One region of the Trichococcus sp. TS_SC_9 genome, then DNA from elsewhere that is predicted to be linked to it. Evidence: riboswitches for the same ligand, from Rfam matches in the RefSeq annotation. Region 1 holds a riboswitch; the other holds the start of a gene.
What was found. Region 1 has a riboswitch for thiamine pyrophosphate ahead of thiT (energy-coupled thiamine transporter ThiT). Riboswitches for the same ligand answer to the same signal wherever they lie in the genome.

Region 1 (14,743 bases):
CTTCAGCTGAAGATCTACCAGTAGTCGAAAAAATCCAGAATATAGAAATCTTGGAAAAAGGTCCCAATGCAGTTGGTGTAGAAGGAGAGCAGACAGGGGTACCTACATCAATAACCATTTTGGTTTCGCCCGGACAAGCAGACGTCATTGCCAACGCATCGCTTAATGGTAGTCTTTACTTTACGTTACGAAATCCAGTGGACGCGAATATAGTGGAGTAAACATGAATTTAAGGAAAGCGCGGTGAATGAAAATGAACAAAATGAAACTGATACTCTTGGCTGACACAGAGTCTGATCGTCAGAACATCATGGGAATATTGAAAAATATCGATTACGTTAATGTGATTGGAGATTACACCGATGAAGACGCGGCATGGGATAGTCTAGAAAGATCTTCAGCTGAAATTATGCTGCTAGGTGCTGGAGTGAACGGAGAAGGCTATGCTTTTGCAGAAAGAATTTCTGCCATTCATCCTGACCTCGGAATTATTATGCTGGAAAGTGAATTGCTTGAAGAGACCATGCATAATGCCCTTTTTTCAGGCGCAAAGGATGTGCTCGTGAAACCATTGGAACCCGAAAAAGTAGCAAGTGCTATCTATCGGATCCATCAACTGAGTGAAAGGAAAGCGGCCCTACAGAACAACAATGTAAACAAGAAAGTTCGGAAAAGAGATCTTGGCCAAGTGTATACCGTATTCAGTACCAAAGGCGGCGTAGGAAAGACTTTTGTTTCAATAAACTTGGCGGCTTCTCTGGCAAAGAAACAAGATGCTCGAGTAGTGTTGCTCGATTTGGATCTCGATTTTGGCAATGCCGCATTAGCCTTGAATCTCTATCCAAAATTTACTATTTCTGACGTAGTTGATGATATTCGCAATATTGACAGCGATTTGATTGAAAGTTATCTGATGCCACATGAATCAGGAATTAAAGTACTGCCGGCAAACTTACAGCAACAAATGAATGATTACATGAATGCGGAACACATCCGCATCATTTTGGAATCATTGCGGGAATCATTCGACTACATCGTCGTTGATATGCCTGCCCGTTTCGTGGACAAGGTGATGCCAGCATTGGCTTTGGCAGATACACTTTTGGTTGTTACCACACCGGAAATTTCTTCCGTACGGAACGTGAAAGCACTTTTGGCTACGTTGATGGATTTGAATTTCCCGCAATCAAAAGTAAAGATCATCTTGAACAAAGAGCAGATCCGGGGAGATATCAAGCAGAAAGACATCGAGCTCACGCTGAACAAAAAGGTGGACGCTGCAATCGGCTTTGATTATCAAAAGGTTCTGTCTTCTTTAAATAGAGGAATCCCCTTGGTATCGGAGTATCCAAAAAATGTAGTTTCAAAGAATATTGAGAAACTCTGCCTTAGAATTGTACAAGATGAACCATTAAAAGCTTAAAAATCAAATATAGCAACCTATCAAAAGAGGGTGAGAAAATGATGAATATCGAAGCATATGGAAATTTCGGCGCCTCTGAAAACAAGGAACTGGGTGAAAATCTGGAGGGGCAGAATGTTATCGCCAAAAGGCGCAGTGATTTGGACGAATTGTCCTATGAAGTTTTGCAGATCGTCATTGATCAAATTCCCGAATCAAAAGCAGGGGACGATCTCTCTGCACAACAAAAGAGAACGCAAGAGAAGATAAATGATGTGATCAATACCATCATTTTTGAACAAAAACGGCATCTTTCCTTTGCGGATAAAAAGCGCGTGAATATGACCGTAATGAATGAAGTTTATCATTATGGTCCGATTACGGATTTGCTGAATGACGTTACAGTTACGGAAGTAATGGTAAATGGCCCCAAAAAAATATTCGTTGAGCGAGAAGGGAAAATACAGCAGACGGATAACGAATTTCGTGATGACAAGCATGTCATGCATATCATTGATAGGATTATCTCACCGTTGGGGAGACGTGTTGATGAGAGTTCTCCATTAGTCGATGCACGCTTGCCGGACGGATCACGTGTCAATGTCATTATCCCGCCACTGGCAGTGAAAGGGCCATCCATAACGATCCGAAAATTTGCGAAAGACCCTTTCACTGCTGATGATTTGATTTCTTTCGGAACACTGAGCGCTGACCTTGCCCAATTCTTACGTCACTGCGTAAGAGGACGCACAAATGTATTGGTTTCTGGAGGGACCGGAAGCGGGAAAACAACCTTATTGAACATCCTATCCGGTTATATCCCGGATGATGAACGGATCATCACTATTGAAGATGCTGCGGAAGTACAGTTGCAGCAACCGCATGTAGTGACTTTGGAATCTAGGCCGGCCAATATCGAAGGAAAAGGGAAGATAACCATTAGGGATTTAGTGGTCAACTCTTTGCGTATGCGGCCAGACCGCATTATTGTTGGTGAAGTTCGTGGTGGAGAAGCTTTGGATATGCTGCAGGCGATGAACACGGGGCATGATGGCTCGTTAACGACCGTGCACGCCAATACACCTCGTGATAGCTTGTCACGGTTGGAGACAATGGTCATGATGTCCGGAATCGAATTGCCATCCCGCGCGATTCGGGAACAAGTATCTTCAGCCATAAATTTGGTTGTCCAAATCGAAAGAATGTTGGATGGGACCCGCAAAATATCGAAGGTCAGTGAAATTGTCGGTATGGAGGGAGATACCGTTACCTTACAGGACATCTTTATATTCAATCAAGAAGGAATCGATGAGAAGGGAAAAGTCAGAGGAAGACACCAAGCAACAGGGGTAACACCAAGCTTTTTGCCGAAATTGAAAGCTCACGGCGAAAATGTATCAGCAATCCTTTTCAAGCCATCGAATTTCCACTCGGATATGTTCAGAAAGGGGAATTGATATGTTGCCGATTATGTTGATTTCCGTTTTTTTTACGGTCCTGTCTGCCGTTTATAGCATTTACTTGTTTTTCTTTGAACATAGGCATTCTGTAAAGGAAAGACTGTCACAAACCAGACAAGATGATGTGTTGGCTTCGAGTGAGGAAGTCCAGGTTGAGAAAAGAAATAAGATTTCCGGATGGTTAAACAAATTCAATAAAGATATGGAAAAATCAAAATACTATTTGAATGTACAGTCTAAATTGCTTCAAGCCTACATCAAGATGAAACCGCTCGAATTTGTCAAAATTTCCCTTGCTGCTGGCTTGATAACAGGTATATTGCTCTATCTGATTTCTGGCAACCTGTTATTTTTGTTCATCGGATTTTTTGTGGGATATAAAGTTCCGGAAGTAATTTTGGAAATAGTCAGGAAAAAGAGAGTGGCCAGGTTGAACTCGCAGCTTCCGCAAGCTTTAGGACTGCTTGCTAATGGTTTGCGGGCAGGCTACAGTTTCTCGCAGGCGATGGCAGTCATTACGAAAGAAATGGAAGCCCCTATCGCTGATGAGTTCGGAAAAGTTTTGCGTGAAAATGCGTATGGTAAACCGATGGAAGAGGCTTTGGTGGACTTTTCTAAACGGACAGATGACGAAGATCTGGACATGTTCATCACTACCCTTTTGATCCAAATGAATGTCGGAGGCGATTTGGCAGAAATTTTGGACACGATTTCGGAAACAATCCGTGAGCGTGTCAAATTAAGAGGGGAAATAAGAACGCTTACCGCGCAGAACCGCATGTCTGCTTGGGTAGTCGGAATCATGCCATTCGCCATAGCGTTTTTGACATATAAAGCGAGCCCGGATCAAGCATTTTCCTTCATTACAAATCCAATTGGAATGATAATGGCCATCGCAGCAGCAGTGTTAATGGTCATCGGCATTTTCGCGTTGATCAAAATCGTGAACATAAAAGTATAAAGGGGAAGATAAAAATGGAAATTCTGGTTTATGCTTCTGTTTTTCTCACCAGCATGGGAATTCTATACGTAATCTACGAACGCTTCCTCGAGCCGAAAGCATTAGTAAAAGAACGTTTGGATAATGTTAAGATCATTACCGATACGCGGGAGGCTCTTTCTGATGAAATGCATGAGCCTTTCGTAAAGCGGGTTATCAATCCAGCCTATGAAAAAATAGTAATAAATTTGGCGAAAATTGCTCCTGCCACCATTCGTGACAAGTACAATTCATTGCTTGCGAGTGCTGGGTTGTTGGATAAAATGAAATACTATAATATCATTGCGATTCAATTCCTTCTAGCAAGTTTGTTGGTTCTGGTAAATTTTGTTATATCCAGAAAATTTAGAAGCCCGAACAATTCCACTTTCCTGTTTTTGGCTGTCCTACTGGGTTTATTATTTCCGTATTCGGTCTTGAAATCAAAGTCAGAAGAACGGAGACAACAAATTCAGCATGCGCTGCCTAACTTTTTGGATTTGGTGCATGTAACAGTAGAAGCAGGCTTGTCTTTTGACATGTCCATTTATCGTACAACCAGCAAATTTAAAGGACCGTTGAGTGATGAACTATTATTCACTATGAATGAGATGAATAAAGGGCGAGACCGCTCGGAGGCCTTTCGTGATTTGGTGAAACGCACACAGGTTGAAGATTTGGCCACATTCGTCACTTCAATCATTCAGGCTGAACAACTGGGTTCAAATATTGGGAACGTCCTTCGGATTCAGTCAGAAACAATCCGTACCGCAAAACGCCAACGGTTAGAAACACAGGCTGCGAAAATTCCAGTCAAAATGACGATTCCTATGACACTATGCCTATTGCCTGCGATGTTGATAGTAGCTGTTGGACCATCCATCATCAGTATCATGGAGAATTTTTTGAAATGAGAACAGCAGAAAGGAGACGCTCAGCATGTTCATAAAGAAAATAGCGTTGGTCGTTATACTTATAAGCCTGTTTATTTTGAATATCCCCTCTATCTGTGCGGAAGAAACAACTACTTCGGAAAAAATTGCTGTTTCCCTAGTGATTGATACCTCTGGGAGTATGGCCGATACGGACCCGAATAACTTGAGAAAGACAGCGGCGGAAATCTTTATTGATCTGCTGAGCCCCGATGACTATTTCGGTGTCGTCATGTTTTCTACTGATGCAGTGGAAGCAATCCCCATGCAACAGGTGTTAAGCATGGAAAATAAAGCAAATTTGAAGTCTACACTTGCCCCTGCCATAACGGCGTCGGGGGATACGGATTATTTAAAAGCTTTACAAGCTGCAGAGTATCAGCTTGACAGTTTTGCAGAGCAAGATGTCCGAAAGGTAATCATCTTTCTGACAGATGGAGTGCCTGATCCAAACTCGGCTCAAAGGGATAATCCGGATTTCATGTCAGAATATATGGATAGCATTTGGGCAACAACGGCAAATGTTGGATTAAAGGATTATCCGATTTATACACTAGGATTTGGAAATTCCGATCAGAGCATTCTGCAACAAATTGCAGATGATTCCCATGGTGAAGCAAAATTCATTGAAAGTCCCGGTGCAATTGCAACCAATTTTTTTGAGGTTCTTCGTATGCTGAAGAATCGTCAAACAGTCTTCAATGAGAGCTTGGATATCCAGGGAGAGCATGCCATTCCCTTTTCCGTTGATCCCTATACTTCCCAAGTGACGATGGTTTTGGCAAATGAAAATGCTGGATTGGATGTATCCATCGTATCTTCAGATGGGCAGACGGTACCTCAAAATTTAGGGGTGCAAAAGAACGATAATTATACCATCATCACATTGAATCAGTATGAGAAGGAATTGACCGGTGATTGGCAATTAATCGTAAATGGGGATGGTAACGTTCAACTGTTCGGAGATAAGGATCTGTTCTTCAAATCCTGGATGGTAGAACCGCAGACAAACATGCAGCATCCTGTAAATGAACCACTTACAGTGGCAGTTGCTGTGCTAGGGGAACTGTCCCCTGATATGACAATTGAAGTCTTGATATCAAAAAACGACATACCTGAACCGAACAGTATTCAGTTGGCCTTAAAGGATGGTTACTATGTAGGCACATATGATGAAGTAGATCAACAAGGTTCCTATTCCTTGGAGACGATCGTCAAAGATGGTGATGTTTTGGTCACGAAAAGTTTGACAAACATAAAAGTCCAAGAATTGCCTACTTTGAGAACGGATGAGTACGAAAAAGACAACCTTACCTATAAGCTATCAGAAAGTAAAAAGGTCACCGGATATCTCGAGATGCGTGAGAATGTGGTCGACAGTCAACAAGGTATAGAAATCACCAGCTTTAATTTGGTGAAAAACTATGCTGATGGGAGACAAGAAATGCAGGCGTTATCAGACAATTCGGATGAAGCCAGCTGTGACTTAGTTAGTGGAGATGGAATCTATTCAGCGGTTATGCCATTTGAACAAGAAGGTGAATTTTCCGCGTCTTTGGTTGTGCAAGGGGTCTATAAAGAAGAAATGTTCCAGTTGGAAGTGGATTTGGGAGATTATAGGGTGGTCTCATCAGGAGAGGTCGTGGGTACAATTCCAAAGGCTGATTTGCTTGGAAAAGCCGGGGGGAAGATTAGCATTCCGATTCATTTGGAAAATTATTCCGGTAGGAGTGAAACGATAACAGTCGAAGTCGATCCTGCAATCGGAAATGTACAATCAACTCCAATTTTGTTGGAATCAGGTGAAATACTGGACGGTGTTGTCGCGGTGAAACTGTCCGATGGCATCAATTTGGATAATCATAACATTCAGTTAAGTTTAGTAGCTGTGGATCCTTTGACAGTGGTGACGATGGATCTGTTGGTTGCGGTTTCTGTCGTGTCCGGAACAGACCTATTGATAATAACACTGAAAGACGCATTCCAAAATAATCAGGGTATCATTATTCTGATAACCGTGCTGCTGATTTCGTTTGTTGCGACTGGTCGGCTACTGTATTTCGTCTTAGTCAAGAAAAAAATGAATAAACTGGGTTATTTGGAGTACTACAAAAAAGATTCCATCGATTCTATGATGAAATTCCAATTACCGAAGAATGCCTCAGAAATATCCATTTCTTTTGGGGGACATAATAAAACTGCGGATATAAGTATCCAGGAATCCCAATACAAATATACTTTGAACCTTGCCGTGGTGAAAAATAACAAAGGGATGAAATGGATTGAAGGATACAAATCGCTTTCAAAAGGCTACAAACCATTTCACCTACTATTGAATACGGAAGCTCCAGGTATATTCATGATTGATGGGGAAGTTCTGACACAGAGTAAAATATTTGATCAGGATACATTTGAAACTGGAGGATATACATTTGTGTACAGAACGGAAGTAAAAAGTCTCAAGCAACAAGAAAAAGCAAAAAATGTGCTGGAAGGTAAGATGTGATATGGGCAAACTAGTGATGATAGAGACGAATGAGGTTATTTTAGAGAATGCTGAGGTCGCGGATAACTTTATCAGCCGATTCTTGGGCTTGATGGGGAAAAAGGATTTGCCTGAAGAGGCAGGTCTGATCATAAAACCATGTAACAGTGTTCATTGTTTTTTCATGAGATTCCCTATTGATGTCATATTTGTGGATTCCGATGATAGGGTCGTCCATATTATGCCCGCGATGAAACCAGGAAGAATTTCTCCGATTGTCAGGAAAGCAAGATATGTAATTGAGAGCAATGCGCACACATTGAGCGGAAAATTACGGATTGGTGACGCAATCTCTGTCAGAAAATAGGTAAAAGACATCAATGAAAGATATATGGCTCTCAGAGAAATTCTTTTACTAAGGAGGGAAGGCAATGCTGAAAAAATTAAGAAAATTAAAGAATGAAGAAAACGGACAGGCATTAGTTTTTTTTGTTGGAATATTTGCGATACTATTGGCTATTATGGCTTTTGTTGTAGATGTAGGCAGTGTATATGTAGAAAAAGCGAAGTTGCAAAATGCAGTAGATGCAGCAGCTTTAGCTGGTGCGTACGACTTGCCCAAAGGGGCTGATGCGACAAGCAGTGCAGATGCCTACTTCGATTCAAACGGATACACAGATATTGTTCCTATAATTGTTCCTGATGCTGATAGTGTAACCGTAACCGCAACAAAGCAAGTGGATTATTCATTTGCGCATGTTGTTGGACTAAATAGCGCAAATGTGACTGCCAGTGCCACCGCATCCATTAGTCCCGCGGATGGTGTCATAGGGGTAATTCCTGTAGGTGTTGTGCAACAGACTTTCATCTTTGGACATGAATATACTTTGAAAGAAGGTGGAGGAGACGGGTCTAACGGAAACTTTGGTGGATTGGATTTCGGGACTTTAACAAGTTTTAAAAACAGTGCATTTAAAGGAGGGGGAGCTAATCTATTCCAGAACCTGATTACAAAAGGGTATGATCAACCTATTTATGTGAATGAGAAGGTAAAAACTGAAACTGGAGCCATGACCGGAAAAAGTTTTACAAAAGACAAAATAGCTTTCATCCCGATAGTTGATAGTATGGATGTGAACGGCAAAAAAGAGGTTACGATTGTAGGATTCGCTGCATTTAAAATTAAATCATATTCTGAAGAAGAAACAGAAGGTAGTAAAAAGAAAAAAGGAGTAATTGTTGGCACTTTCGAATATGCTGTTGTCGGTAGTAGTGTTGCAGGTGAACAAACTGACTATGGTTTGCATAACGTGAGGCTTACTGAATAGCATATATCTCAAGATGGATTTTGTATACGATTCATTAGGTAGGTGGAAATTTGGAATATTTGGGGCTTAATATGAAAGAGATAAAAAGTTCTTTAAATCACACTAAGGTGAGTAGTGAAAGACCACGATAATGGAATTGCACTACTCATCTTATGATTTTTCTGCAAGCACATACCGAAATCCCCCATGCATCAACATAATATCATCTGTCAATTCTGAAAAGGCCGTTAACATAGATGAATCAATGAATCATCGTATAATTTTGAACGCAAAAGTTGAGTAGATATGTACAAATTATAGATTGTCCCTTGATTTTGGGGTCAGTTGATGTCTTTTATATTTTTTGCGAGTAGGATTCTTTATATTTTGTACACATGCGTATAATTCAATTCATTATCCAATATATATTGGTAGTATTAGCATATTGCAATGTTTCATATTTGCGTATATTGTTAAATAATCATGGTCTTATTAATATAAAGAAAATCAGTAAGCAGACGTTGACAGAAATGTTCTTCAAAAGTATAATGAAATAGTTGGTTTTGCGGTCATGGCGGAATGGCAGACGCGCCAGCTTGAGGGGCTGGTGGGAGTATCTCCCGTGGAAGTTCGAGTCTTCTTGGCCGCATAATTATTCAAAATAGGATTTCCTTCATCGTATTGATGTCGGGAATCCTATTTTTCTTTAAACAATTTTCAAAGGTACATACTACTCTTTCTATCGGCCATTTATCTGTTATAATGGCGTGGATACCTCTTTCTGGAGAGGTATCCAACTGCTTTAAATCTCAGAAAAAGGAGTGACATTTTTGAAACTACTGCACACTTTAAAACCGATTGCTGCGGTTGTTGCGGGTAATATCATTGTCGCATTTGCGATTGCGGCATTTATCCTGCCGAAGAATCTGATTGCCGGTGGAACGACGGGGCTTGCCATTATTTTGAATCATTTTTTTGGATTGAACATCTCTTTGGTTGTGTTGGTTTTTAATGGCTTCATGTTTTTTGTCGGGGCAGCCTTGTTGGGCAAGAAATTCGCATTGACTACGATTTTGAGCACGATTATTTTTCCGACGTTTTTAACTTTTTTTCGGACAGTACCTGCATTGCAGGACATGACCGATGATATTTTACTTTCGGCAATCTATGCAGGGATCCTCTGCGGGTTGGGTGTCGGGCTGGTGTTCAAGGTCGGCGCTTCAACGGGTGGAATGGACATTCCACCACTGCTCCTGAACAAGCATTTCCGCATTCCGGTTGCGGTGGGGATGTATGCGTTCGACGTCATTTTTCTGCTGGTACAGGCGTTCTTTTCCAGTATGGAACAGATCCTTTACGGGCTCATTATGGTGTTCCTGACATCCATCGTCATAAATAAAGTCATGGTCACCGGAACGAATAAGATGCAGCTTTTTATCATTTCAAAAAAGTTTGAAGAAATTAAAAAAGCGCTACTGTTTGTCCAGGATGTTGGGCTGACGCTGGTGAACATTGAAACGGCTTTTGAAGGGGTGCAGCAGCAAGCTGTGCTTTGCGTCATCGAGCAGCGTAAACTTTCCGCCATCAATGCTTTGGTCAATGATATCGATCCATTTGCATTCGTAATCATCGGACAGGTTCACGAGGTCGCAGGGAAGGGCTTCACGCTGGAACGCCAATCCGGACTAGTAGAGTAATAAAATAAGCAGAGGCAGCCTCCAATTTTCGAGGATGCCTCTGCTTTATTGGTTTTATTACACGATAAAAATTGATTCGTCAACAGTTCAGTTAGCGATCCAAGGTAAACAGTCGACAAACCGCGGAAGTGTAGGCTGTTCTGGCTGTTCGTCAGCGTTAACAGTCTACATCACCCGGAAGCGTCGGCCGTTCTATCTGCGTTCTACCCCAAACAGCCGACGCGGTTCGCTAGCATACAGTTATTCGGCATCCGCTCAGTACCCGCGCACCGATTTTTTCGGTATGAACAACTGCGGGTTCGTTTTCGCGATGACGGCCAGTACCATGATGGTGAATGCACCGGTCGCCAAGGCGCTTGCGCCGTTCAGCGTGATGGAGTAGAACCATGCGCTCCAGCCTTCTGGGGCGTAGGATCCCCAGAAATAGTAGCCGGCGATTGTGTGCCAGAAGTAACGACCGATGGTGCCGACGATGGTGCCCAAAATGACTTGCCATACCAATGCCTTTTGGTTTTGGTCCGCGATCGCTTGTTGGACTTTCGGCGTGAACAGACCGGCCAAGCCGGTGAAACCGAAGGCGATGAAGTACTCGATGAATCCTTGCAGCGGTGTCAGGATGTAGGCCGTCCCGATCAGGATGTGCAACACACCCCACAGGAAACTGGCGAAGAACCCGGGAACCAAGCCGCGGCGCAGGCAGTAAAGCATCATGACCGGCGCCCCAACCGTTACGGAAAAACTAGGGCCGATATTGAAAGGAATCAAGGACAACACGGTCGCTAAAGCCGCGATGATGGTTCCTTCGATCCAGATGTTCAGATTTTTTGACATAAAAAAACTCCTCCTTTTTGGGCATAATATACCATCAACAAAGGAGGAGAATGAAGTTCATTTCTCAATCACAATCCCTACGCTCGTATTAACGAACAGGTTCGAAGGGTCAGAATCTATGTTCAATCTCAGCCATGAAGGCACCCCTTTGTGAAACGGTCTATTTAGTTACAGCTAACTTTACTACAGTTTATTTCGTTATGCAAGATTCACGCTGCACAACACCATGTCCGAAAATAACATCCCGAACATCACGTTGTGCAAAAAGACCTACTTCTGCTCGGTTTCAGCCTGTGCCTTCAAGATGGCTTCGCGTTTCTTTTTCCTCTGAGTATTCAGGTAGAAATCGATAACCCCACCGATCAGTGTACCGATACCGAAACCGATGGTCACACTGCCGGCGAAGTAGCCGATTGATGCGCCTATCAACATACCGTACATCGTGATATTATAAGAATTTTGCAATGTTGGGTCTTCATCCACGGGCAAATTTTTCTTCGCCGCCGCTTGTTTATTTTTATGCAGTTCGGGTATTGTTGGGGTCACATTTCTGCGTTGGATTTGGTTGCCTTTGTTCTTTTTCGCCATTTATTGTACATCCCTCCGTCTATCTGAAACATCTTTTGTCTCCACTGAACATCATATCAGTTCGATTCAAGCTCTTCAATAGACTTTGGTGGCGGATGTGGGCGAAAACGTACAAAAACGGAAACTTGTTCACAAATCGTCGAATCAATGCTCGTCGTTGGAGATTTCGACAGGATCGCCGTTGTCATCATTAAAGAAGCCCTTCATCACAAAGGCATCGTCGAGTGGCCGATAACCAATGGCTGTGCGTGCCTGTGAGATGTCCAGGCGCGGGAACCGATTGTCCGACAGTCCGTTCACCAACAGAAATGGCTCGATCAGCGTGGCGTTGAGAGCGCAATCGATGAGATGACAAAGGTCTCGGGGCGACACGTATTCGGCCAAGTCTGCTTCATTGATGTATGGATTGTCGAGATTTTCATCGAAGTTGCCGATGCGGATGCCGATCGATTCCTGTCCTTGGGTAAAGGCGAAATGGCTGGCCAAGCTCTCCAAATAGGCTTTTGAGACGCCGTAAAGGTCACCCGGACGGACTGGGGCATCGACGGGAATCTGCACATTTTTGGGGTAGGCGTTGACGGCATGGAAGGAGCTCGCAAAGATGATGCGCTTGACGAAGTTCTCGTATTTGGATGATTCCTTGAACAGGTAATAGGGCATTTTGTAGTTCAAACTAATAAGCGAATCGTCGAAAGCAGCATAGGGCGAAGGGTTTGCGGCCAGATGGATGACGTAATCGATCCCTTCCAGCAGGCCATCCCAGTTCCCGACGACAGTCAGGTCCAGCTCCTTGACGATTGTTCCCTCCAAAAGGGCAGGCTCGATGTCATGGAAATGGATATCAACCAAAGTCAGTTCGTAGTCCTTTTTCAGATGATCCACCAAAACTCTCCCTATATTACCGCTTGCGCCTGTGATCATGATTGTAGTCATTATTGGTAAACCTCCTTGTTTCTATGCGACAAACTTTGCTGTTATGCTCGTGAGTGGCTTTACTTTAACTTTATGCAAGCCGCCGGAAAATGTCAATGCATAGCCCTTGCAAAGGCAATGATTGGGCACGATAAAGGGGAATATTTTATTTCTGTAATGATCAGGTAAATTAATTGAGCCCGGGAGATTATCCTAGTATAATAGAGATAAGATGATAGGCAAGGGCAAGATACTTTTCAATCGAAAACGAGGGAGTGAGTAGGATGGACTTGTTGAATTTGCAAATGCGCGCTTCTCAAGGTCAGTGCGGATCTGTTGTGCAACAATCTTCCCATTCATTCTTTTGCCCGACAGAACACGTGCTTTCGCATGTGTTTTTTTGCTAGTCCTGAACGGAAACAATGGGGCTTATCATGAACATTAGCATTAAAACGGGGGTGATGACCATTAATCTTTCTAAAAATAAGACACAACGGAAAGGAACGGTGATCCGACGCATATCTCCTAGCTGTCAGGGGTGACAGCCATCGTACAGATGAAAGGCGTGAGGCCGGATAGAATGGTAACGTATCACCTAATAAAATATAAAAATAGAAAAACTGGCGAGGTTCCCTTTCGGGGTGCCTCGCCAGTTTTTTTGGAATCGTTATTATGCTTTTTTGACGAATTCGGATTTCAGCTTCATAGCACCGAAGCCATCGATTTTGCAGTCGATGTTGTGGTCGCCTTCAACCAAACGGATGCCTTTGACTTTTGTTCCGACTTTCAAAGCGCTCGAGCTGCCTTTGACTTTCAGGTCTTTGATGACCGTGACAGTGTCGCCGTCCTGCAGCAGGTTGCCGTTCGCGTCCTTGACGATCAATTGATCTTCGTTTGCTGACTCAGCAGTATCCGCGCTCCATTCGTGCGCGCACTCAGGACAGACCAGCATCGCGCCGTCTTCGTAAGTGTAAGCGGAGCCGCATTTCGGGCAATTAGGTAATTCCATCATGATTTTTATTCCTCCATTATTTTGAAATACTGTCTTCTGACTTTTCATTTCCGGCCTGTTTTTACAAGGCGGAAGATGCTTATATACTGCCACATTTTCGCCTTGTTGACAATAGAATCCGGACAATATAAGAATAATAACCAATAAGCAGAAAGAGAACAGTTCCGTAAGGCTCCATATGCGTTCTTGGCTGAGGTTATCCGATAACCAAGAAGAATCGGACAAGCAGAGCGCGATCGCATCGCTATAATCACAAAAGCCCCTGATCGAGGTCATCGATCAGGGGCTTTTCCATTAAATGCTGCTCAACACAGCATCTTTCTGAACAGACATTTTCGCTTTATTTTCTTTGATCGCTACTTGCGCGGAAGCCAAGCGTGCGATCGGCACGCGGTAAGGCGAGCAGGAAACGTAATCCAAGCCAATGCTTGAGAAGAAGGCGATGGATTCAGGGTCGCCACCGTGTTCGCCGCAGACGCCCAGCACCAAGCCTGGATTGGTTTCGCGGCCCAATTTGGCGGACAATTTGACGAGTTTGCCGATGCCCTTGACGTCCAATGAGTGGAACGGATTCGGCTTCAGTAAGCCTTTTTCTTCGTACTCCTGCAGGAACTTGCCGGCATCGTCGCGGGAGAAGCCGAAGCCCATCTGCGTCATGTCGTTCGTGCCGAAGCTGAAGAAGTCGGCCTCCATTGCGATTTCGTCGGAAGTGACGGCCGCGCGCGGGATTTCAATCATCGTTCCGATCAGGTAAGGGATGGTCACATCCTTTTCAGCGAAGACTTCCTGGATCTCCGCCACGATTTCCGCTTTGACGTAGCGCAGTTCGTCGACGTCGCAGACCAAGGGAATCATGATTTCCGGAGTAATCGTGCTGCCGCTCTCTGTGGAAGCGGCGATGGCGCCTTCGATGATGGCGCGCACCTGCATCCGGTAGATTTCCGGGTAAGTGACGGCCAAACGGCAGCCACGGTGCCCGAGCATCGGATTGACTTCATGCAAGGAATCGATGTGCGCCTCCAAGTTTGAAAGGCTGCTTCCCATCGCTTCCGCCAGGGCAACTTTGTCCGCATGCGCTGTCGGCAGGAATTCATGCAACGGAGGGTCCAACAGGCGGACGTTCATCGGGCGATCCTGC
Region 2 (14,743 bases), 1.0 Mb from region 1:
CTGAGGTCGAAGTGAACATCGACTACCCGGAATACGATGACGTCGAGGAAGTGACGACGAAGCTGTTGAAGGAACGCACCATTGAAGTGCGCGGACACATCCAGCATCTGTTGGATACCGCCAAGCAAGGAAAGATCCTGCGCGAAGGCCTTCAGACGGCCATCATCGGCCGCCCCAATGTAGGGAAATCCAGTTTGCTGAACCGCCTGTTGCGCGAAGAGAAAGCCATCGTGACGGACATCGCCGGCACCACCCGCGATACGATCGAGGAATACGTGAACGTCAGAGGCGTGCCTTTGAAGCTGATCGACACTGCGGGCATCCGCGAAACGGATGACGTCGTGGAAAAGATCGGAGTCGAACGCAGCCGCAAAGCCTTGGCCGAAGCCGATCTGATTCTCCTGTTGATCAACCAGAACGAAGGGCTGACGGAAGAGGACAAGCAGCTTCTGGAAGACACGAAGGACATGAACCGCATCATCCTTATGAACAAAATGGATCTGGAAGCGAAGATGACAACCGATGAGCTGGAACCTTGGAGCGATCCTGAAAGAATCATCGAAACATCGATGCTGAGCGAAACCGGACTGGACCAACTGGAAAAACAGATCACGAAGATGTTCTTCTCCGGTGAAACCGGCGAGACGGATGCAACCTATGTATCCAACGTCCGCCATATCGCGCTGCTGAACGATGCGATGGATTCGCTGGATGAAGTGCTGAGCGGCATCGAATCAGGCATGCCAATCGACCTCGTCCAGATCGATTTCACCCGTTGTTGGGACCTCCTCGGAGAAATCACCGGCGACAGCGTGCAGGACGAACTCCTCACCCAACTATTCACACAGTTCTGCTTGGGTAAATAAAAGAATTCAGAAATCAACTAAAATAATAAGAACAAATAGCTAGCACAAACGAAAGGAATGGAAAAATGAACAGATTTGAAGCTGGAAGTTTTGATGTGATTGTTGTAGGAGCCGGACATGCCGGATCCGAAGCGGCGCTTGCCGCAGCGCGTATGGGATGCAGCACGATGCTGGTCACGATCGATTTGAACATGGTTGCCTTTATGCCCTGCAACCCATCCATTGGCGGGCCTGCGAAAGGTGTCGTCGTAAGAGAAATCGATGCATTGGGCGGCGAGATGGGACGCAACATCGATAAGACGTATATCCAAATGCGCATGCTGAACACAGGGAAAGGCCCTGCCGTCCAAGCGTTGCGCGCACAAGCGGATAAGGATGACTATGCCCACCATATGAAGCACACTATCGAAAAACAGGAGAACCTGCTGCTGAAGCAAGCCATCGTTGAGGAATTGATTGTGGAAGATGGCGAAGTCAAGGGCGTAGTGACGCATACTGGCGCCGTTTACCGTGCTGGTGCCGTCGTCATCACGGCCGGAACCTCTTCCCGAGGCAAGATCATCATCGGGGACTTGGTTTATTCATCAGGACCGAACAACTCGCAGCCATCCATTAAATTATCCGAAAATCTGCTTGATCTGGGATTTGAATTGGCGCGCTTCAAGACCGGCACGCCGCCGCGGGTAATGGCTTCGAGCATCGATTATTCCAAAACCGAGGAACAACCCGGTGACGTTGAGCCGAACCATTTCAGTTTCCTTTCCAAAGATGAAGACTATCTGAAAGATCAATTATCCTGCTGGCTGACCTATACGAGTCCGGAAAGCCATGAAATTATCCGCGATAATCTCCACCGCGCGCCGATGTTTACGGGTATCGTGGAAGGCGTAGGGGCGCGTTATTGCCCGTCGATCGAAGACAAAATCGTCCGTTTCAGCGACAAGCCGCGCCATCAGCTCTTCCTTGAGCCTGAAGGCCGCGAGAACGAAGAAGTCTATGTGCAGGGTTTATCCACCTCATTGCCGGAGGATGTTCAGCTTGATTTGATCCGTTCCGTACCGGGTATGGAAAATGCACAAATGATGCGGACAGGCTATGCCATCGAATACGATGTCGTAAAACCGCATCAGTTGCGCCTTTCCTTGGAGACGAAATTGGTGAAGAACTTGTTCACTGCCGGCCAAACGAACGGCACATCCGGTTATGAAGAAGCTGCCGGACAAGGCATCGTGGCCGGCATCAATGCCGCTTTGGCTGTGCAAGGGAAAGAACCAATGATCCTGAAACGCAGCGATGGCTACATCGGCGTCATGATCGATGATCTGGTGACCAAAGGAACAATGGAACCGTATCGCTTGTTGACTTCACGCGCCGAGTACCGTCTGTTGCTTCGCCATGACAATGCCGACTTCCGCTTGACCGAAATGAGCCGCGAAATCGGTTTGGTGACGGAAGAACGCTACGAAACATTCCTGGAGAAAAAACAGGCCGTTGAAAAGGAAATCGCCCGCCTTGAAAAAACCCGTCTGAAACCGACTGAAGAATTGCAGGCTTTCCTTGCGGAACAAAACTCCGCTCCGCTGAAGGACGGCATTTTGTTTGCTGACCTGCTGAAGCGTCCGGAATTGAAGTATGAAGGTCTGATCGCTTTTGCGCCGTTTGAAGTAGCCTTGCCGAAAGAGGTCATCAAGCAAGTGGAAGTGCAGATCAAATATGCTGGCTACATCAAGAAAGCCGTCGAAAAAGTGGACAAGCTGAAGAAAATGGAAGAAAAACGCATCCCTGCGAACATCGATTATGATGCCATCAACGGAATCGCGAACGAAGCCAAACAAAATCTGAAGAAGATCCAACCGGAAACAATTGCCCAAGCAAGCCGGATCAGCGGCGTCAACCCAGCCGACATTTCCGTTTTGATGGTCTACGTAACCCAAGGAAAGATCGCCAAAATCTCAGAATAACTCAGAGCGAGATGAATCCCGGGTAGAAATCGAGCATTAAGAGGATTAACACAAAGCGTTTAATAGAGTATGAAGGTATTTCCTGAATAATCGGGCAGCGACAGTCAGTGAAATTGCCTATACGAATATTTTCAGGTGGCTGAATGAACAATTAAAACGACAAAATCATCCTTGAGTAAGGATGGCGCATATGCTAAGATGATGACATAACTGCATACGAAAAAAGGGAGCTTGTGTCAGCAGGCTGAGAGGAAGTAATCAACTTCGACCTATTACCTGATTTGGATAATGCCAACGTAGGGAAATAACATTGAATGAATCCATTCAGCGGGAAATGCCTATTCGGACATTTCCCGCTTTTTTTGTCGCATCAAACAAACTATTTGGAGGTAACCCATGTTCAATACGCTATTCGAAAATGTACAGCAACAGACACCGCTGGTCCACTGCATCACCAATTATGTCACTGTGAATGATGTCGCCAATGTCCTCTTGGCTGCTGGAGGCTCCCCGATCATGGCGGATGCCCCCGAGGAAGTCGCGGATATCACAAGCATCTGCACCGCCCTGAATCTGAACATCGGAACACTGAACAGCAGATCCGTGGAGTCCATGCTGCTGGCAGGGCGCCAAGCCAATGCGCTCGCCCATCCCGTCGTTTTGGATCCAGTGGGCGCGGGGGCATCCCCTTTCAGGACCGAAGCGACCTTCAGCTTGCTGGAGGAAATTGCCTTCACCGTGATCAAAGGAAACATTTCGGAAATGAAGACGATCCATTCCGGAAGCGGCACGACAAAAGGCGTGGATGCCGACATCAGTGATGCGGTGACCGAGGAAACGCTCGAGGCAACAGTCGCTTTCGCCAAACGATTGGCCGATCGGAATGATGCGGTCGTCGCAATCACCGGCGCGATCGATATCGTCGCGGACCGGGACAAAGCCTACATCATCCGCAACGGGCATCCGCGGATGGCAAAAGTGTCCGGAACTGGCTGCATGCTGTCGGGATTGATCGCAGCCTATTGCGGAGCAAACCCGGAGCAGTTGCTGGATGCCACGGCGGCAGCGGTGTGCCTGATGGGAGTCAGCGGCGAGCTGGCTTACGAAAGGATGATAAGCAATGCCGCAGGGACTTCATCCTACCGCAGCTACATCATCGATGAAATCAGCAAGATGTCGGTCGAAAAACTGGAAGGGAGCGCTAAAATTGAGAGTAGATAAGAACGATTTGCTGCTTTACGCGGTGACCGATCGCCAATGGCTGGGGAACGCGTCCTTGGCGGAACAGCTTGAAGAAGCTATCCAAGCGGGCGTTACCGTCGTGCAATTGCGCGAGAAGGAATTGGATTTCGATGCCTTTGTCTCCCTGGGCAAAGAACTGCAGGCCGTGGCCAAACGCCACCGCATCCCTTTCATCATCAATGATGCAGTCGATGTGGCCTTGGCGCTGGATGCGGATGGCGTTCACGTGGGACAGAGCGATATGCAGGCTGGAGACGTCCGCAGCCGGATCGGCGAGGGGAAAATCCTTGGCGTTTCTGCGCATTCCGTCGAAGAGGCGCTGGCGGCGGAACGGAACGGGGCCGATTATCTGGGCGTAGGTGCGATCTACGGGACAGCGACGAAGCTGGATGTCGACGCGCTGTCGATCGAAACACTGCAGCAGATCTGCCGGGCGGTGAGCATACCTGTTGTGGGGATCGGAGGCATTTCTGAAGGGAATATCCTCGAGCTCAAGGGCAGCGGCATCGACGGGATTGCCGTCGTATCCGCCATCTTTGCGCAGCCGGACATCACAGCGGCGGTGAAGAGACTGCGCCCGTTAGCCGAAGCAATGGTGCAGCCATGACAATGGAAGCTGCCATCTTCGATCTGGACGGGACGCTGCTGGATTCCATGCCGATCTGGCAGGGGCTGGGGGAAAATTATTTGCTTCAGAAAAAGCTGCAGCCAGCTTCCGGATTGCAGGATGTGTTGAAGACGATGAGCCTGCCGCAAGCCGCACAATATTTTCAATCGGCCTATGGATTGCGTGAAGATGAAGAGACGATCATTGCGGAAATCGAAACGCTGCTTGCGGATCTTTACCGTTATGAAGTCCCGCTTAAGGCCGGAGCAGCGGAATATCTTCAGACATTGCAGGAGCAGAATGTGAAGATGTGCATCGCCACCGCGACCGAAAGGAATTTGGCCGAGAGCGCCTTGGAGCGGTTGGGCATCCGGAAATATTTCAGCGCCATCCTGACCAGCAGTGAAGTAAAGGCAGGCAAAGAGGATCCGCTCATTTTTCAGCGGGCGTTCGAACACCTTGGGGCGCCCCTCACGAAGACCGTCATCTTTGAGGACGCGCTGCACGCCGTCGAAACGGCAACGGCAGCCGGTTTCCGGGTAGTCGGCGTCCATGATGAGACGGCAACAAAGGATATGGAGCGCATCAAAGCGTTGACGGAGCAGTACATCTATTCATTTTCGGATTGGAAAGGATGAGCAAAACATGAAAACAGTATTGACGATCGCCGGTTCGGACAGCAGCGGCGGAGCGGGCATCCAAGCGGACCTGAAGACGATGATGGCGCATAAAGTCTATGGGATGAGCGTGATCACGGCGCTGACGGCGCAGAACACGACAGGTGTGGCCGGAATAATGGAAGTGACGCCCGAATTTGTGGCGCAGCAGATGGATAGCGTGTTCAAGGATATCCGCCCTGATGCGGTGAAGATCGGCATGGTATCGAATGCCGCAATCATCAAAGTCATCGCCGAGAAGCTGCTCGAATACAAAGCGGAAAATATCGTCGTGGATCCCGTCATGGTGGCAACAAGCGGCAGCAGCCTGATGCAGGACGATGCCAGCCAGGATTTGCGGACGCTGTTGTTGCCTTTGGCTGATGTGATCACCCCCAATGTGCCGGAAGGGGAGGTGCTGAGCGGCATCAAAATCGAGACGAAGGCGGATATGCTGGCTGCAGCGGACAGTATCGCTTCGGCTGCGGGAACCAGCGTGCTACTGAAAGGCGGCCATCTCAAGGACAGCGCCGATGATCTGCTCTTTAGGGACGGGAAAGTCAGTTGGTTCGAGTCGGAACGGATCGAAAACCCGAATACGCACGGCACCGGCTGCACGCTTTCCTCAGCCATCGCCGCGAATCTGGCTTTGGGTCACGGAATGGAAGAGAGCATCCGCCTGGCCAAAGTCTACATCACCGGCGCGCTCCGCGACGGAATGGATCTAGGCAAGGGTAGCGGCCCGCTCAATCACGCGTACCGCATCACATAAAAACAGGGCTATCTCATTTCGAGGTAGCCCTTAATTCGGTCAATTGCCCCGATCCAAAGATGGAGACGTCAACGGGCAAGCACTGGATGGGTAAATTCAGTACATTGATAAAGTGCCTAACTCCTAACGTTCGGAAATTGGCGTTTTGAGATAGCGAAAACGAGTGAATTCTTTCCAAATTCTAAATAAAACCTCATTATTCTGTTGTTTTTGTTTGTTATAATTTTGATTATAGTGAACATTCGGAATTTTGAGTTTTTGCGTCATAGTGGCTTACATCGCTATTGTCCGCATTCAGTTCATATTCGCGATCGAAGGGAAGATAGAAGATGGGATTACTATTATTCGATTTTGACGGTACCTTGGCAGAAACATGCAAAATCAGCGAGATGGCTACGATGGATACATTTGAACAATTCGGGTATCCCGTCCCAACTGTTGAGCAGCTGCGTAAGGATAGAGGAAAGCCCCATTTTGTGAAGTTTAGCGGCTATCTGAAGCAGTATGCACTCTCTCCGGTCGAGATGGATAAGCTGATGGAAGTCTTTTGGGACAACTACGAAAAATATGAAAATATGCTGTTGGAACCATACGATCTGTCGCGGGAGTCCTTAATGGAACTGAAAGGGAACGGGCACCATCTGGGCGTGATTTCCAACAAAGCAACCAAGGCGTTGTTGCGCAGTCTTGCTGCAGTGGATCTGTTGGACCTGATGGATGTGGTCATTGGCTTGGATAACATGAACCAGCACAAACCAAATCCGGAAGGCATTTTCACCTCCTGGGAGAAAATCCCGATGGCGAAAGAAGAGACCGTCATGATCGGTGATACCATTTATGACATGCAGATGGGGAAAATGGCAGGCATAAAGACCATCGGCATCACCTGGGGCGGAAGTTCCGCCCAAACCCTGCGCGCGGAGCATCCCGATCGCATCGCCAACTCATTCGTCGAACTGGAAATCATTCTTGCAAACTTGCTTGTTGCTTAAATAGATTGGAAAAAGCCGCTGTTCCCCGAATAAGGGACAGCGGCTTTAAAGTTGATTTAGCCCTTGTACAGACCGCTCTTTCAGGATAAAGTAGAGAGGTAGAAAAACAGACGAAGCCAATGAGGAAAGGAAACATTATGAATCCAGAACAATTTACCCAGGCACTTGCCGAAAAAGGGATCCTTTTGAATGAAACGCAACTCGAACAGTATGCAACTTATTTGCGTTTATTGCGCGAATGGAACGAAAAAATCAACCTGACGGCGATCACGGAGCCGGATGAAGTCTATCTGAAGCATTTCTATGACTCGATTTCGTTAGGCTTCCACATGGATTTCACCCAAGCGGAAGTCACACTTTGCGATGTCGGTGCCGGCGCCGGTTTCCCGAGCATCCCACTCAAGATCGCCTTCCCGAAATTGCAGGTGACGATCGTGGATTCATTGAACAAACGGATCACCTTCTTGGAGACTTTGGTTTCCGAATTAGGTTTGACGGGCGTTTCCTGCTTCCATGACCGTGCGGAGACTTTTGGACAGAACAAGAAATTCCGCGGCCAATTCGATGTGGTGACGGCGCGTGCGGTCGCACGCTTGAGCGTCCTGAGCGAACTGTGCCTGCCTTTGGCCAAAAAAGGCGGTACATTCGTGGCGATGAAAGCAGCCAGCACGGAAGAGGAACTCCGCGATGCAGAGCGCGCCATCACGATTTTGGGCGGCAAAATCGAGGAGGATATCTTTTTTGAACTGCCGAACGAAGCAGGCGAACGCCACATCGTGAAGATCAAGAAGACGAAAGAAACTCCGAAGACCTACCCGAGAAAAGCCGGGACACCGAACAAAAATCCATTGTAAATCGGAAAAGGAACGGCCCGACCGTCTGCTTCTTTGCAGGCAGGCCGGGCTTTTTGGGGTTAAGATGCGCGTAAAAAGTGATTTTATGGCATCGGTTTTATCTATCCTATATTTTTCCAAATTTTTTTGTTACAATAGTCTGGTAAAGTTATAGCCTTTTTTATAAATAGACATACTGAGCGATAAATGATGATTCATTTTGAAGAAATGCGTAGGGGAAAAGGCGCAGGTATCGTTTTTTCTCTTTTTTTAGGCAAAAAAGTGGAACGGCGGCACAGCAGCTTCAAATGAACGACAGAAAGTGGAGGAGAACAGATGGCACGGATTATTGCAGTCGCAAATCAGAAAGGCGGCGTCGGAAAAACGACGACCACCGTCAATTTAGCAGCTTCTTTGGCCTACTTAGGCAAAAAAGTGTTATTGATAGATAGTGATGCCCAAGGGAACGCTACCAGCGGACTCGGCATTTCAAAAGCAGATGTTGAAAAAGATATATATGATGTATTAGTGAACCAAGAGCCCATCGAGAATGTCATCCGAGAATCCTCGCGGGAAAACTTATGGGTCGTGCCGGCAACCATCCAATTGGCAGGGGCTGAAATCGAGTTGACGAATCAACCGCATCGTGAAGCGCGCCTTTATGATGCAGTGCAGTCGTTGCGTGACGAATATGACTTCATTTTCATCGATTGCCCGCCATCACTGGGGCATTTGACGATCAATGCTTTCACCGCCAGTGATTCGGTATTGATTCCGGTCCAGTGCGAGTATTATGCCTTGGAAGGGCTGAGCCAATTGTTGAACACCTTCCGCTTGGTTCAGAAGCATTTCAATAAGGACCTGAAATTGGAAGGGGTCTTATTGACGATGCTGGATGCCCGTACGAATCTCGGCTTCGAAGTCGTTGATGAGGTCAAAAAATATTTCAAAGAAAAAGTATACAAGACAATCATTCCACGAAATGTCCGTTTATCCGAAGCGCCAAGCTATGGACAATCGATCGTTGACTATGATATCCGTTCAAAAGGAGCGGAAGTTTATCTTGAGTTGGCAAAGGAAGTGTTAGCAGATGGCGAATAAAAACAGCAAAGGGCTAGGACGCGGCATCGACGCGCTCTTCAGCAACTTTGAAGATATCGAGAAGATCGATGAAAAGACAGAGAAGGTACAGGAGATCCCTTTAGACGAAATCCGTCCCAATCCTTACCAGCCACGGAAAACCTTCGATGACTCGACTTTGCGGGAATTAGCTGACTCGATCATGCTGAACGGCGTCATCCAACCGGTCATCCTGCGCCAATCCAGCGTGAAAGGCTATGAAATCATTGCAGGCGAACGCCGCGTCCGCGCGTCCCGCTTGGCCGGCAAAACAACAATCCCGGCAATCGTCCGTGAATTTGACGAAACAGCCATGATAGAAGTCGCCATTCTGGAAAATCTGCAGCGTGAGGATCTGACTCCGTTGGAAGAAGCGGAAGGCTACCAAACATTGATGAACAAGCTGAATCTTACGCAAGTGGATGTAGCCCAAAGATTAGGGAAGAGCCGTCCGTACATTGCCAACCACCTGCGCTTGTTAAACCTCCCGCAGGACGTCAAACGGATGTTGCAAGAGGGATTGGTCTCCATGGGGCAAGCCCGCACGCTTTTAGGCTTGAACGATGAATCGTTGATCAGCGAATTGGCGAAACGTGCTGCCGAAGAAGGTATCACGGTCCGACATCTGGAATTGCTGGTCCAACAGCTGAACAATCCTGGAGATGTCGCTAAAAAGACAACCAAGAAGAAAAAAGAAACGAAGCCAGTATACATCAAAGAGAGCGAAGAACGCTTGATGGACAAATTCGGGACATCCGTACAAATATCCAGCAAGGGCGAAAAAGGCAAGATCGAGATCGAATATCTTTCTCCAGCCGACCTGACCCGGATTTTGGATATCCTGCAAATTTCCCTGGACGATTAAGAATAGACGAAGACATCAGAAAGAGGTGCATCTAGCCTTGGTACAACAAGATTATGGATTGCATGATGTGGTGGAAATGAAAAAGCCGCATCCCTGCAAAAACAACTCATGGGAAATCATCCGAATGGGTATGGACATCCGGATCAAATGCCTGAAATGCGGGCAGATGGTCATGATGCCGCGCCGTGAATTCGAGAAGAAGATGAAAAAAGTACTGACTAAGGCAGAAGAAACTGTCGAATAGGTCTTTGAAGAAATAAATAAAAGCAATATAAGTGGAAAGAGTGTGAAGAAATGTCATTAACAGCAGGAATCGTAGGGTTACCGAACGTCGGTAAATCCACTTTGTTCAACGCCATCACCAAAGCGGGAGTGGAAGCCGCAAACTACCCATTCGCGACGATCGACCCAAATGTCGGAGTAGTCGAAGTTCCCGATGAACGTTTGAATAAACTAACAGAATTGGTGAAACCCAAAAAAACCGTCCCGACCACTTTTGAGTTCACGGACATTGCCGGAATCGTTAAAGGCGCCAGTAAAGGGGAAGGTCTGGGAAACAAATTCTTGGCCAACATCCGTCAAGTGGATGCCATCTGTCACGTCGTCCGTTGTTTCGAAGACGATAACATCACACACGTCAGCGGTAAAGTGGATCCATTGGATGATGTCGAAACCATCAACTTGGAACTGATTTTCGCGGATTTGGAATCCATCGAAAAACGCTATACACGCATCAGCAAAATTGCGCGTACGAAGGACAAAGATGCTGTTTACGAATTAGCTATATTGGATATAATCAAAGAAACGCTGGAAGCTGGTAAATCCGCACGTACCATCGAATTTACACCGGAAGAAGAAGTGTACGTGAAAAACCTGTTCCTTTTAACGACAAAACCTGTTCTTTATGTCGCAAACATCTCTGAAGAGGACGTAATAGCCGGCGGAGACAATGAAATGGTGAAAATTGTCCGTGATTTTGCGGCGACAGAAGGTGCAGAAGTTGTTACCGTCTGTGCCCGTATCGAAGAAGAAGTGGCTGAATTGGATGATGAAGAAAAAGCCGAATTCCTGTCGGAGTTAGGCATCGAACAATCCGGACTTGATCAACTGATCCAAAAAGCTTACACGCTGCTTGGGCTGGGAACATACTTCACAGCAGGCGAAAAAGAAGTCCGTGCCTGGACATTCAGATTAGGGATGAAAGCACCGCAGACAGCCGGCATCATCCATTCCGACTTCGAACGCGGCTTCATCCGTGCCGAAACAGTTTCTTACAATGACCTACTGTCATACGGCAGCATGCAAGCAGCCAAAGAAGCAGGAAAAGTAAGACTTGAAGGAAAAGACTACGTAGTCCAAGACGGCGACGTAATGGAATTCCGCTTTAACGTATAACAGGATGTGATGATTCGCGTTTAGATACCCAGACGTTGGGTAAGGAAGCACTGTGACCGTACCGGTCAAGTGTATCATGTCTCTAAGCGATTAAAAATCGCAAGAGCCATGACAAAACGGGAGTGGTATCTGCGAATCAGAACTCAACTATAGGATTTAGAACCGTTCTATAAAGGATGCCGCATGTAATCAAGGGAGGATTTACCATTGGAAGAAACGAAGAGCGTTGAACAAATGAAGTTCGAAAACAAAGCGTTATGGCAGAGTTTGACAAAAAGAAATGAACAATACATGCTGGGGCTGGACAGAACCTTGAGAGCTGCAAACCTGGAAGAGGGGCGCAGAGAGGAAATATACAACAAAATGATGCGGGAATTGTTGGACGCCCAAAAAACCGGGAAAACTGCCCGCCAATTATACGGCACAGTGTCTGAGTGCGCATCAAACATCTTGGTCAATCCAACAGATAACGAAGTTAAAGTCCGTTCGACTGATTGGTTGATCGCTTTGGATGGCGGCTTATTGCTGGGGTCTCTTTTCGCGATGATTTCAGGCGTTTCCTTGCTGACCAACAGTGGCGAAGACGTAATCGGAATGGGTCTGATCAGCTTAATCCTGAACTTTATCGTGGGCGGCATCGCCATGCTCATCATCTCCAAATACACGCCGAATCCGGATGCGCCAAAAGGCGAAAAAGGCTTCGGGAAATACATCTTTGCGACGACCGGCGCTATGTTGCTTTGGATGCTCATCATGACTGTTTCCATGATGCTTATCCCAGCCACAATCAATATCGCTTTGCCTGCATGGTTGTACCTTGGAATCGCGGGTGTAGGTTTTGCTGCAAAAGTATATCTGAAGAAAAAATATCATATCGTGGGCGGCATTTTGTAGGCCGTCAATGGGTGGAGGCCGAGATGCAAATAAAACTTGTATCTCGGCTATTTTCGTATATTGACAGAAATAAACTGTAGATGAATCCCTGGATGCAATCATACGCATTAATTCCGAACATTGAGGTAGTTGTGAATGCATAGTATTCGATAAAAACGCTTCTATATGAGAATTGTATGATAAAGGGAGGTTTGCGCTTGACGTAGGTTGTTGGTGGTGGTATTTTAGATGATAAAAAATCAGCATAAATAAAAAGGAGTGTTCATCGAAAATGTCAAATTGGGAAACAAAATTCGCTAAAGAAGGTTTTACTTTTGATGATGTATTATTAGTCCCGGCTGAAAGCCATGTATTACCTAACGATGTGGATTTATCGATTGATTTAGCTAAAAATTTACACTTGAATATTCCTATAATGAGCGCAAGTATGGATACTGTTACCGATGCGGCAATGGCAATCGCAATGGCTCGCCAAGGCGGCTTGGGCGTCATCCACAAAAACATGACCATTGAAGCGCAGGCTGAAGAAGTGCACAAAGTAAAACGTTCCGAAAGTGGCGTCATCATCGACCCATTCTTCCTGACTCCTGATCACTTGGTTGCTGAAGCAGAGAATCTGATGAGCAAATACCGCATCAGCGGCGTTCCTATCGTTAACGATATGGGAGAACGCAAGTTGGTAGGGATTTTGACGAACCGCGATCTGCGCTTCATTACAGATTACCAAGTTCCAATCGGCGATGTCATGACCAAAGAACATTTGGTTACCGCTCCTGTAGGTACTTCTTTGAAAGATGCTGAATCCATTCTGCAAAAATACAAAATCGAAAAACTGCCTTTAGTCGATGAAACCGGACGTCTGGCGGGCCTGATCACAATCAAGGATATCGAAAAAGTAATCGAGTTTCCCAACTCCGCAAAAGATGCACACGGCCGTTTGATCGTTGCGGCTGCAGTAGGTGTGACAAGTGACACATTTGAACGCGCCCAAGCCTTATTGGATGCAGGTGCAGATGCAATCGTCATCGATACAGCGCATGGCCACAGCGCCGGCGTTATCCGTAAAATTAAAGAAATCCGCGAACAATTCCCTGAAGCAACCTTGATTGCCGGAAACGTAGCGACTGCCGACGGGACCCGCGCACTCTTTGACGTCGGGGTCGACGTAGTCAAAGTCGGAATCGGACCGGGCTCCATCTGTACAACTCGTGTCGTAGCCGGTGTCGGTGTTCCTCAGATAACAGCCATCTATGATGCCGCAAGCGTAGCGAGAGAATACGGCAGAGCAATCATTGCTGACGGCGGGATCAAGTATTCGGGAGACATCGTCAAAGCGATGGCTGCCGGTGGACACGCAGTCATGCTGGGCAGCATGTTGGCAGGTACGGATGAGTCTCCGGGCGAATTCGAAATTTTCCAAGGCCGTCGTTTCAAGACTTACCGTGGTATGGGCAGTCTGGCAGCAATGGAAAAAGGCTCAAGCGACCGTTACTTCCAAGGCGGCGTAAATGAAGCGAAGAAAATGGTGCCGGAAGGTATCGAAGGTCGTGTAGCCTATAAAGGGGCAGCCAGCGATATCATCTTCCAATTGCTCGGTGGTGTCCGTTCCGGTATGGGTTATGTCGGTGCAGCTAATTTGCAAGAGCTTCGTGATAATGCGCAATTCATCAAGATGTCCGGTGCCGGATTGATTGAATCCCATCCGCATGACATCCAAATCACAAAAGAAGCACCAAACTACTCCATCCAAAGATAAAACTGCAAGAAATCAAAATGTCCGGGACACTGTTCCCGGGCATTTTTTTTATGTTCACGGTTTGTTGGAACTTTCTGATATAATTAAAATGGAATTTCTTTATGCTTCCTTAAGCAAAAATTTAGAAGAATTTGGTACGATGAGGGAAAATATGTATTTTTAGGAAAGGGTTGTCCTATATGAATAAAGTTTTGATCGTCGATGACGACAGGGAAATCGTGGATTTGCTGAGCATCTATTGCAAAAATGAAGGGTACGAACCGATAAAGGCTTATGACGGCACCGATGCTTTCCGGAAGCTTGAGGAAAACGTGGACATCCAACTCATCATTTTGGATGTGATGATGCCAAAAAAAGACGGCATATCGGTGGTGAGGGAGCTGCGGGAACAGAATAACCCGATCCCGATTCTTATGTTGAGCGCCAAATCCACAGACATGGATAAAATCCAAGGCTTGACGACAGGTGCGGACGATTATGTTTCCAAGCCATTCAACCCGCTGGAAGTAATGGCCCGCATCAAATCGCTATTGCGCCGGACGAATATGCAGGTGGATGCTTCGGAGATGGACGCGATCGAAATAGGTCCGCTGATCATCAAGAAGGATTCCCATGAAGTCAAGACACTGAACGGAAAGAGCATCCAATTGACCGCGCTGGAATTCGGCATCATGCATTTATTGGCGAGCCATCCGAATCGCGTCTTCAGTGCCGATGAGATTTTTGAACGTGTTTGGCAACAGGAAAGCATCGTATCGGCCAAAACAGTGATGGTGCATGTGAGC

Region 2: another riboswitch for thiamine pyrophosphate. It lies ahead of thiM (hydroxyethylthiazole kinase); the one in region 1 lies ahead of thiT (energy-coupled thiamine transporter ThiT).

What each region holds. Positions count from the first base shown of each region.
Region 1 covers NZ_CM149591.1:1,931,773-1,946,515, forward strand. Annotated here, with positions in the region: gene cpaB (Flp pilus assembly protein CpaB) at 1-221, shown strand, start outside; gene AC0J5I_RS09335 (CpaE/TadZ family protein) at 248-1,423, shown strand; gene AC0J5I_RS09340 (CpaF family protein) at 1,462-2,859, shown strand; gene AC0J5I_RS09345 (type II secretion system F family protein) at 2,861-3,823, shown strand; gene AC0J5I_RS09350 (type II secretion system F family protein) at 3,838-4,755, shown strand; gene AC0J5I_RS09355 (vWA domain-containing protein) at 4,781-7,279, shown strand; gene AC0J5I_RS09360 (DUF192 domain-containing protein) at 7,281-7,625, shown strand; gene AC0J5I_RS09365 (pilus assembly protein TadG-related protein) at 7,690-8,586, shown strand; tRNA gene AC0J5I_RS09370 (tRNA-Leu) at 9,131-9,214, shown strand; gene AC0J5I_RS09375 (YitT family protein) at 9,396-10,262, shown strand; gene thiT (energy-coupled thiamine transporter ThiT) at 10,518-11,093, opposite strand; TPP riboswitch at 11,151-11,251, opposite strand; gene AC0J5I_RS09385 (hypothetical protein) at 11,364-11,681, opposite strand; gene AC0J5I_RS09390 (NAD-dependent epimerase/dehydratase family protein) at 11,826-12,614, opposite strand; gene AC0J5I_RS09395 (zinc ribbon domain-containing protein YjdM) at 13,264-13,602, opposite strand; gene ppdK (pyruvate, phosphate dikinase) at 13,900-14,743, opposite strand, start outside.
Region 2 covers NZ_CM149591.1:915,085-929,827, reverse strand. Annotated here, with positions in the region: gene mnmE (tRNA uridine-5-carboxymethylaminomethyl(34) synthesis GTPase MnmE) at 1-866, shown strand, start outside; gene mnmG (tRNA uridine-5-carboxymethylaminomethyl(34) synthesis enzyme MnmG) at 932-2,827, shown strand; TPP riboswitch at 3,041-3,148, shown strand; gene thiM (hydroxyethylthiazole kinase) at 3,224-4,048, shown strand; gene thiE (thiamine phosphate synthase) at 4,035-4,676, shown strand; gene AC0J5I_RS04275 (HAD family hydrolase) at 4,673-5,314, shown strand; gene thiD (bifunctional hydroxymethylpyrimidine kinase/phosphomethylpyrimidine kinase) at 5,322-6,104, shown strand; gene AC0J5I_RS04265 (HAD family hydrolase) at 6,434-7,096, shown strand; gene rsmG (16S rRNA (guanine(527)-N(7))-methyltransferase RsmG) at 7,234-7,950, shown strand; gene AC0J5I_RS04255 (ParA family protein) at 8,266-9,030, shown strand; gene AC0J5I_RS04250 (ParB/RepB/Spo0J family partition protein) at 9,020-9,913, shown strand; gene AC0J5I_RS04245 (DUF951 domain-containing protein) at 9,951-10,157, shown strand; gene ychF (redox-regulated ATPase YchF) at 10,208-11,308, shown strand; gene AC0J5I_RS04235 (DUF1129 domain-containing protein) at 11,516-12,202, shown strand; gene guaB (IMP dehydrogenase) at 12,474-13,958, shown strand; gene AC0J5I_RS04225 (response regulator transcription factor) at 14,138-14,743, shown strand, end outside.